Regions from separate parts of the Arthrobacter sp. R4-81 genome, predicted to be linked through region 2. Evidence: riboswitches for the same ligand, from Rfam matches in the RefSeq annotation. Region 2 holds a riboswitch; each other region holds the start of a gene.
What was found. Region 2 has a riboswitch for cyclic di-AMP ahead of M1E05_RS03455 (M23 family metallopeptidase). Riboswitches for the same ligand answer to the same signal wherever they lie in the genome.
Positions count from the first base shown of each region.

Region 1: it holds a riboswitch for cyclic di-AMP, as region 2 does, so the genes downstream of both, M1E05_RS17250 (C40 family peptidase) here and M1E05_RS03455 (M23 family metallopeptidase) in region 2, are expected to answer to the same signal.
Region 3: it holds a riboswitch for cyclic di-AMP, as region 2 does, so the genes downstream of both, M1E05_RS04265 (LysM peptidoglycan-binding domain-containing protein) here and M1E05_RS03455 (M23 family metallopeptidase) in region 2, are expected to answer to the same signal.

Region 1 is NZ_CP096445.1:3,751,648-3,754,912, reverse strand. Features, by position in the region: gene M1E05_RS17255 (M23 family metallopeptidase) at 1-820, shown strand, start outside; cyclic di-AMP (ydaO/yuaA leader) riboswitch at 950-1,127, shown strand; gene M1E05_RS17250 (C40 family peptidase) at 1,132-1,845, shown strand; gene M1E05_RS17245 (NlpC/P60 family protein) at 1,948-2,706, shown strand; gene M1E05_RS17240 (HNH endonuclease) at 3,018-3,265, shown strand, end outside.
Region 2 is NZ_CP096445.1:723,010-726,274, reverse strand. Features, by position in the region: gene M1E05_RS03465 (aminotransferase class I/II-fold pyridoxal phosphate-dependent enzyme) at 1-313, shown strand, start outside; gene M1E05_RS03460 (arsenic resistance protein) at 393-1,352, opposite strand; cyclic di-AMP (ydaO/yuaA leader) riboswitch at 1,604-1,775, shown strand; gene M1E05_RS03455 (M23 family metallopeptidase) at 1,780-2,568, shown strand; partial or broken gene M1E05_RS03450 (four-helix bundle copper-binding protein) at 2,600-2,752, opposite strand; gene M1E05_RS03445 (F510_1955 family glycosylhydrolase) at 2,784-3,265, opposite strand, start outside.
Region 3 is NZ_CP096445.1:912,743-916,007, reverse strand. Features, by position in the region: gene M1E05_RS04275 (phosphotransferase) at 1-66, opposite strand, end outside; gene M1E05_RS04270 (SCO4226 family nickel-binding protein) at 177-425, shown strand; gene M1E05_RS04265 (LysM peptidoglycan-binding domain-containing protein) at 520-1,359, opposite strand; cyclic di-AMP (ydaO/yuaA leader) riboswitch at 1,364-1,565, opposite strand; gene M1E05_RS04260 (threonine/serine dehydratase) at 1,674-2,606, opposite strand; gene M1E05_RS04255 (hypothetical protein) at 2,681-3,136, shown strand.

The DNA of each region.
Region 1 (3,265 bases), 1.4 Mb from region 2:
CCAGAACGCCAGGGGCCGTCGCCGTGCGACCGGTCCTGCTTTGGAGCTGCAAGTATCCGAAGCTGTCGCCGCCGCTGGCCGTCCCCGGGACCCGCACCGGGATGCACGCCGCAAACGCAGCCCTTTTCGTCAGGTCACAGAATTCGCCGGCGCCAGTGGTGTAGGGCAAAAGGCAGGCATCGCCCTGGCAGCCACAGGCTTGATCCTCACAGTCACGGTTCCGGCCACAAGCCCCCTGGCAGCCACCGGCGGCGTCGGCTCCACGGGTGCTGCCCTTTCCGCCTCTGTCCAGCCTGAAGTCTCCGCAGCTGCGGGCGCAAAGGTTGATTTCAGCCGCACCACCGTTTCCACCACCGGTGATCCCGACGGCAAGCTCAAGCAACTCCTCAGCGCGCAGTCCGCCGGCAGCGTCAGCCGGGCAGCGTCTGCCGGAAGCCTTGGGGCCCCACTGAATTCGCTCATAACTGCCTCCCCCTTCGGCTACCGCGTCAGCCCCATCACCGGCGGCTACGGAGAATTCCACCGCGGCCAGGACTTCGCTGCCCAGTGCGGTACCGCCGTCCATGCAGCAGCCAGCGGCACGGTCACTTTTGCCGGCTGGCATCCCTTCGGAGGCGGAAACCGCGTGGTCATCGATCACGGTAACGGGCTCGAAACCACGTACAACCACTTGTCCTCGTCCGATGTCCAGGTGGGCCAGACAGTAACCCGGGGCGACACTGTGGCCCTGAGCGGGACCACAGGCGCGTCAACCGGCTGCCACCTCCACTTCGAAGTAATGGTCAACGGCGAAGTTGTCGACCCCATGGGCTGGCTCTGATTTAGATGATGGATTACTCTCACATTTCTGTGACATGCCGTGACCTGAATGTGACATTCAATCCAAAGTCCTGTACCGTCTAAACCACGCCAACTTTTCCGAAGTTGGCGCTCTTGAGTGGATTGCCTAACTCTGCCACCGCTCAAGGTCCGTTCGCATTACATCGTCTGGCAGAGGCGGGGGAACCAATTTTGGTCTTCGAAAGAAGACCTTGGGGTTAAGTCGCGAAGCTTCTCAGGAAGCCAAGTGGCCGGGTGACTCCCATCCGAATCCGACAGCTCACCTCGTAGGCATTGGGAGAGGCTACTTTCGTGTCTTCACGCCACAATGCTGCGCGCCACCGTGCTCAATCGGTGCGCATGAACCCCTTGGGTTCCGTATCTAAAGCCGTTGCTAACAACGCGGGAACCGTTGGTCGCCAAGCTGCTGTCATTGCAGCTGCTTCAGGGCTCATTCTTGCTGCCGGCCTGCCAGCCAGTGCGGCGGAGGGCAATCCTGGAGTTGCCGCCACCGCGGAATCAGGCTCACAGTCCACTCAGATCGCGGTAACCGCGGAGCCGACCGCCAAGGTCGTTTTTGAGCGTCCGTCCGTGACCACCGAAGCAGCGCCGAAGATCGAGACTGTCCAGGCACAGTCCGAGGAACCGGCAATCGAGCTGACTGCCACCACCGACAAGCCGGCCGCCTCGTCAGCGGCTGCATCGGGCCTGGCAGCAATCGCCTACACCGGCATCGGCAGCCCCTACTTGTGGGGCGGCACCACTCCCAGCGGCTGGGACTGCTCAGGCTTTACCCAGTGGGTCTACGCCCAGGCCGGCATCAGCATCCCCCGTACGAATGCCTGGACGTCCATGACGCCCACTTCCACTCCCGCCCCCGGTGACCTGGTCATGCAAAACGGCGGTGCCCACGTTGGTATCTACGTTGGCAACGGCATGATGATCAGCGCGCTGAACCCCTCGCAGGGCACCATCCTGCACGCGGTGTCTGCAACAGGCACCTCCTCGTTTTACACCCTTCGCTAAGTAACCCGTTCGGGGCGTTCCGGCCTACCCCCAAGATGCCGGAACGTCCATAGCCCACGGCCTGCCCAGCGCGGTCCGAGGAATACGAAAGAGAGAAAATTAATGACTACACGTGCAACCATTGCACGGCACCGCGCCGAGGTCACCAAGACCAACTCGCTGGCTGTCATTGCCAAGTCCGTCGGCGATAACGCCGGTGGTGTGGGCCGTCAGGCTGCGGTTATCGCTGCTGCCTCCGGTCTGGTCCTGACCAGTGGAATTGCCGCCAACGCGGCAGACACGAGCGTTCAGCGCGAATCCACCTCTGCGTCCACCCTCGAAGTGAAGTCCGCCACCCCGGCGACAATTTCAGCCGCTTCCACGATTGCTATCTCGTACGAGAAGCCTGCTGTCTCCACGACGCCGGCTCCGGTCGTCGAAGCACCCAAGCCTGTCGTCGAGGTGCAGGAAGCCGCCCCGGCAGCTCCCGCCGCTGCCGCTACGGCAACGGTCGCTGCTACCGCTTCCGCTCCCGCACCCGCAGCTTCAAGTGGCATGGGCGCTTCAATCGCCGCTGCCGCCTACGCCCAGCTCGGCGTTGCCCAGGACTGCACCATGCTGGCAACCAACTCCCTGGCTGCCGTCGGCATCAACTACCACGGCTGGCCGGCAGGTTACCTGTCCCTCGGCCGCACGGTCAGCGCTGCCGAAGCTCAGCCCGGTGACCTTGCTTACTACGAGAACGGCGGAATGGGCATGGCCCACATCGCGGTCTACGTCGGCAACGGCCAGGCAGTCCACGGTGGCTGGAACGGCGGAACCACCGCCCTGTTCAGCGTCAACGTCGGCTCCGGCCCGGTCTTCATCCGCGTAGGCGGCTAATACCGGCTCCAAGCAAACAGCAGCCCATCCTGGCTCTGGACCCATACGGTCTGGAACTGCCGCCAGGAGAAACTTCTCGGAAGGACCCCCGTCTTAGGACGGGGGTCTTTCTGCTTTTTTCACGACGACGTTGCCCATCGCTCAAGGATTCGGAGACGGAGCGTAATCGGAATTGCGGCTCGCCGCAAAGGCTGGATTCGGCAATTCGGGCATTCAGTGTTTACTCTGGTGATGTCGATCCTTAGCCCGGACATGCCGAGGGCAGCCGGCCCTCGTGCCCCTGACGGGTGCGGCCGTGAAGAGGTATGCGCATGCGCACACTCGTTCTGAATGCTGGATATGAACCGCTGGCGGTAGTCACCTTCCGCCGGGCGCTGGTGCTTGTGCTCGCTGGAAAAGCCAGCGTGGTGGCCGAGGGCGACGATCCCGTCGTCGGGCCGCAGGAGATCCTGGGCCGACCGTCCGTGATCCTGCTCAACCGCTATATCCGGCCAAGGTACAACACTGCGACGGCAGTGAGCCGGCGGGGCGTGCTGCGCCGCGACGGACACCGCTGCGC
Region 2 (3,265 bases):
GCTTCCTGAGCTGGAGAAGTTCTCCATTTCTATTGATCAACTGCAGCGCCGCCGGGACCGACTGGTTGATGAACTTGGTGGGATGGGTTACCGCATCTGGCGTCCGGAAGGCACGTTCTACCTCTATGTCCCCTCCCCTATTCCTGACGACGAGGCCTTCACCGCATCACTTGCCCGCAGGGACGTCTTCGTTTTGCCGGGCGTGCTGTTCGAGACGCCGGGCTTCTTCCGGATCTCCCTCACTGCCAACGAGGACATGATCGAGCGCAGCCTGCCGGCGTTCGAAGCGGCGATGAAAGAAGTCCGCCAGTGAGTCCGCTTAGCGGTGGTTCCGCTACCGGTGGTTGCGCTTGAGGCACCGGCTCCTGATCTTGCTGCCAGGTGTAGAAGGCTCAAGTGAGCTGTTGGCGTTTAATTTCAGGGACGATGAGCGGCAGTAGCCGGACGTAGAGGACCATTCCGATGAGTTCGACAAGAGTCTGGGTCACCACGACGAGCGCTGCCAGGGCCAACGGGCCAGGCAAAGCCAGTGCCAGCGGAAGAATCACCAGGGAATTCCGGGTGGCCCCGCTAAAAAGCACGGCACGCGTGGCCGGAACGTCGAGGTGCGCCTGCTTGGCCACAAGGAGGCCCAGGGGCACCATAGCGATCAGGAAAGCGGCATACAGCGGGACAACGGCCAGCAGGGCGCCCAGCTCCTGCCGCACTCCCACAACCTGGGAGCCGACAACGACCGCCAGGGTTGCCATCATCAGAGGGACCATCAGGGCCTGCATCACTGCCATGATCGCCCGGCCCAGTGACGCCCGCCGGGCCAGGGCCTGCGTCAGTGCGGCCAGGGCCAAGGGAAACAGGATGAGCCCCACCAGCGCCTGAACGAAGGGTGCAGGATCTATTGCTGACGCTATCCCCGGGCCAACGAAAACCATCAGGTACAGCGGCAACAGGAGCATCTGCACCAGCATCAGCACCGGCGCCGCGGCCAGGAGACGATCGCTGGCCCCGCCTGCCAGACCGGTGAACACAATGACGTAGTCGACGCAGGGTGTCAGCAGGACCAGGAGGACACCGACCAACAGCGCCTGCTCTCCCGCGATGAAACGGGTGAGGGCAAACACCACCACGGGCACAACAGCGAAATTCAGTATCAGCACCGCTGACATGAACCGCAGATCGCGTGTGGCCGTACCAATCGAGGCAAGCGGGATCCCGAGAAATGTGGCGAAGAGCAGCAGGCCAAGGACGGGATTGATTGCATGCTCCAGCACCCCGGCCGAGTCAGGAGCCAATGATCCAGCTCCTCCGCCGACGATGATCGCGGCCAGATACAACCCGACCTGGCGCCTTTCCATCGCTGCGACAAGAGTTCCGATCTTCACGCAGCCAATCGTAGGCCAAGCAACCATTAAGGCATCTCGGTATTCATGGTGGGTGGAGCGACGTCGGCACCCGGAGCCGCTGCATCCTACCCTGCAGCAAGACGAAACGTGACCTTATTCTGATAACGGATTTGTAACGCATCGTTTTTCTTGCTTACATAGAGGGACCACATACCTTCGTTGGGTATGCGTGTGACCGCCTCGCCAAACCCCGCCGGCGGTCCATGAAACTTTTACTTCCCTTGGCGGGGGCGGAAAACCCACTGATGATGCCTTTGCGCGTCTTGGGGTGAAGCCTGGCCCAGTAGCTGCACGCCTCGAGGCGTCCGGCAGGGCAGGCCGGACAGTCCACTCGTCCGAATCCGACAGCTAATTTCGCCGGCGCAGAGAGGACTTACTTTTGCCTTCCCAAGATAAACACGGCCAACGCCATGCCCTTTTTGCCTCCACGTCCGCCAAGGGCAGCCACCGGGCGGCCTCATCCTCCGCTCCGACCCTGCGGGATCGCGGCCGAAAGTTGGGAATTGCGGCGGTGGTAACGGGGATGTTCGCATTAACCGCCCTTTCCAATGCCCACGCCCAGCCCAGCCTGCTATCGGCGGCACAGGACCTCGCGGCCGGGACAGTGCTCTCCCCCGCTACCCAGCCGGCGGTGGCTGCAGATGCCGGATCAGCACTGGCTTTTGACCGCCCCCAGGTGAGCTCCGTCCCTGCACCGCAAGCTGAACCAGCACCGGCACCTGAACCAGCACCGGCACCTGCACCCGCTCCTGTTCAGGCAGCGGCTGCTGCCCCTTCACCAACCCTGCGGGCTCCCCTGGCCTCGATGAGCGTGACTTCTCCGTTCGGCTTCCGTGTCAATCCCCTGACCGGGGCGCTCGACGAAATGCATACAGGCATGGACCTGTCCGGACAGTGTTCAACCCCTGTTCTGGCGGCAGCTGCGGGAACAGTGACGGAGGCCGGGTGGAGTCCGTACGGCGGCGGAAACCGGATCGTCGTCGAGCACGGCAACGGACTGAAGACCACGTACAACCACCTGGACAGAATCGGCGTTTCCGTTGGGCAGACCCTGACGCAGGGCGGACAGATTGCTGGCGTCGGAACAACCGGCAACTCCACTGGCTGCCATCTGCACTTCGAGGTCATGCTCAACGACCAGACAGTCGATCCCGCCACCTACATGTAGCGGAGATACCAATCGGATCGGCCTCGTAGCGTCAGGCCAGGGACGTCAAAAGGTCTGTGCAGGCCGCTTCACATCGGCAAGCCTCAGCACAGATTCTGCAGTGCTCGTGCATCCCGGCGTGCTTTTCGCACTCCTCGTCACTAACACCGCTTGCTATCCGGCAGGATTCGAGCAGCGCCCGAGTAGCTGCGATCACCTCCTACTTTTCGTGCCCTTCAGGGAGAGACGGCAGGCCTGAATGTGCTCCCGCCGTCCGTGGACACCAGGATCCCCCCATCAATGGCTGCCCAGATCCCGGGATTTCCGTCTGAACCTTTGACGGCGGCTATCGCCAGGACTTGGCCGTCAATCCGGCCTTTTCTCGTCCAGGTCGCGCCAGCATCAGCTGAGTAGTGAACCGTCCCGTCAGGTTCGACGCCGACGGCCTCCGTTGAGTGGGCAAAGGCGGCGTACTGGATCAGCGGGGAAGACTCGTTCAGCATCCAGGTTGTGCCGCCGTCGATGGAGCGCTGTATGCCCGAAGTCGTGGTGGCCAGAACAATGTCACTTTCGGGGTGCCCAGCCAAGGCGGCCGGGACGAAGCCCTGGGCCAGTGTTGTCCAGGTCTTGCCGTCGGGGCTGGTGCGCAGTTCCCCATCAAAGGCAACGATTCCGGATTTGGTGGTGGTAAGCGCATGGAAGTCCGATTCCCCTTGGC
Region 3 (3,265 bases), 190 kb from region 2:
GATGCCGGCCCTCACGTGTTCCGGCAGATCGGGCCAGCTGATGCGGGTACTCCAATCGGGTTGCATTGGCCCATTATTCCCCACGACAAGCCTATTGACCGTGTGAGGCCAGAGGCCTAGCGTCTCCCTTAACTCCACACTGCAAACCATGCAGACCGTAGCTAAGGAGAGGAACTATGCCGGAATATATGGATGTTCACCACAACATGAAAGGGCTGACCAGGGAGGACCTCCAGGCAGCTCATGCAGCTGATCTGGCCATCCAGGCCGAGGAAAACGTCAATTTCAAGAACGCATGGGCGGACCCGAAAGACGGAGTCATCTACTGCCTCTCAGAGGCCCCGTCAGCCGAAGCAGTCCAGCGGATCCACGAACGCACAGGTCACCGCGCGGACGAAGTTCATGAGTTGCCGCTGAAAGTGTGACTGACGGCGAGGCAGCTAAAGCTCAGAAAGCGGCAGATACCGGTTGTCCCGGCACCTGCCGCTTTCCTTTGCCCTGCGCTTCTGGAAGGCCGGACTAGGCAACCCGCACAAATGAGTAGCCCGAGAGCCAGGACAACGGATGAACAAGTGTTGCGTTGACATAGTTCATGCCGCTGCTGACGACTTGTCCGTTGCCGGCGTAGATCCCGATGTGCCCGGAGCTGATCACCAAGTCGCCGGGAGCGGGAGTTCCAACCACCGTTCCGTACTGGAAGAACTGCGTCGGGGCGAGGTCACCTACGCTCTTGCCGATGGAGCGGAGGGCACGTTCCACCAGAATGGTGCAGTCCTGGGTGGCGCCAATCTGGCCATAGGCGGCAGCCAGCAAAGCTGCCCCCGTGCCGCTGGCGGCCGCGGGAGCAGGCGCAGGCGCAGGAGCCGGTGCGGGCGCGGGCGCTGGAGCCGCGACGGGCTTGATGGAGGTAGATGCCAGGGACAGGGTGGGCGCAGCCGCCGACCCTGCTCCCGGAATCTGGATCTGGTTGCCGGGATAGATGATGGACGTCACCGCCAGGTTGTTGGCGGCGAGGACCGAGTTCAGGGTTACGCCGTAGCTTGCCGAAATGGCTCCGAGAGTGTCGCCGGAGACAACCGTGTGAACCTTTCCTGCGGCCGGGGCAACAGCTGCTGCCTGCACCGGTGCCGTTGCCTGGGCAGCGGTTGCGGCAGTGGCCCCGGTGGAGCCATCCGGTGCCTGGGCTCCAGCATGGGCGGGAGCCCCGACACCGAAAAGAAGGCCTGATACGGCGGCGATGATGAGGGCCGGCCTGCCCAGCCCTATAGCGTGGGACTTAGCCGAAGTCGACAACCCGCTCATGACGGTTGAGCCGGTAGGGGTGGCACGATGGCGCGCCAAAATGGACTTTTGTGACATGGTGTTTTTGCCTCTCCCATGCCTGCGGGGTGAGCTGTCGGGTTCGGATGGGAGTTCACCCGGCCGGTCCACACCGCCGTGGGGCGGGGCGAAGCGACTTAACCCCTAGGACCTGACAAGAGGTCCGAGTGGAATCGTGGTTCCCCCGTCCCTGCCGCTGAAAAATGCGGACGAATCCCCGTCAGCGGCAGGGTTCGGCATACTGACGCGGGAATGCCCCGGCTGGAGCCGGGGGCACCACAAGAGAGTAACTTCTACTTCTGCCAGAAGTCACGTTTCGGTAACAAAACTTTTCGGCGCGTTATATATGCGTGCTAAACGGTGGCGGGGTCTGTATTGGAGCCACAGAGAACTACGGCGACCCGCTCACCTTCGGAAGGGACATAGGCACCGGACTGGAGGGCGGCGAAGGCAGCCGCGGCGCCATGCTCTACGACGACGCGGTACTGGTCCCACAACCAAGAGCGAGCGGTAACGATGTCGTCGTCGGAAACCAGAAGGCTTGCTACGCCGGTACGGGACGCCACGGCGAAGGCGATCTCTCCGATCCGGCGTGCTCCCAGGGAGTCAGCTGCTATCCCCGAGACAGCAACATCAACAGGCTCTCCTGCCCTGAGTGCCGCGGAAAGAGTGGGGGCTGTGTACGGCTCGACGGCGAGCACCTTTGCCCGGCCTTCCACGGCTGCCGCCACCCCCGCCATGAGGCCTCCACCGCCCACCGCGATCACAACAGTGTCCACACCCTCGAGTTGTTCCAGCAGTTCAGAACCGACAGTGCCGGCCCCTGCGGCGATCTCCGGCTGGTCGTAGGCGTGGCAATAAACGGCCCCGGTCTCTTCCACATATTTTATGGCGGCCTCGTAGGCTTCCGCGTATTCGGTTCCGCCCTGGATCACGCTTGCTCCGCTGGCCACGAGCTTTCTGACCTTTACCGCCGGTGCGCTCTCCGGGACATATACAGACGCGGGGACTCCGAGCTGCTGGGCAGCATATGCGTTGGCAAGGCCGGCATTCCCACCGGAGGCGACGACGATGCCCACGTCAGGATTCAGCTCTCCCCGTTCATGGGAGGCGAGGATGCGGTTGAAGGCACCCCTGACCTTGAATGTTCCTGTGTGCTGCATGAACTCGCACTTGAGCCACACCTCGCCCGCGAACGTTCCGGAGTCAAGTTGGATCAGCGGCGTGCGGCGGACCCTTCCGGCTATTCTGGTGGCGGCTTCCTCAACGTCTGCGCGGCTGATCATGCTGACAATCGTATGGGCACACAGTAGATTCAAGCGCAGATGAGTGAGTGGATCGACCACAGTAGGGGATTCCCGTGGCAGAAGACTTCCGGCGTCGGAGCCAACGTTATGGGTGGTTGGCCGGGCCCGCGGCAGTCAGTCTGGGGTCGCTTGCGCACGTGATCTCCGGGGGTCAGAACCCTGGACCGTTGATTCTCCTGGCACTGACGGCCCTGATTAGTTTGGCCGCTACCTTGTTGGGACGGCTTCTGGCCTCCGGCTGGTCCCTGCTGGTGTTTTGCGGGCTGATCCAACAGCTGCTGCACCTTGCTCTGACTTTTTTCGCGGCGGCCATGCCTGGCGCGGGTTCGTCGCAGCACGGACATGAGCGCCTGGACCGGCAGTTGCCTGCGGTTCCCGCCGGACCTGCATCCTCACATTCCGGGGACCTGATGGTGGGCACCCATGTGGCAGCAGCGCTTTTGGCGGCGCTTTTTTTGTCCAGGCTCCAGTCCCATGCCATGGTCCTGGAGGACCGTGACGGAGGTTGACGTAAGGGTTTGCGCAGGATTTCCACGGCCTAAAGCAAGCTCAGTCAAACTTTCCTCAAGATTCTCCGCGCCTTCACAGATTCTCAAGTTTCGCATTTCTCCGCTGTTAGCGTGTCTCTTGTCGAGGCA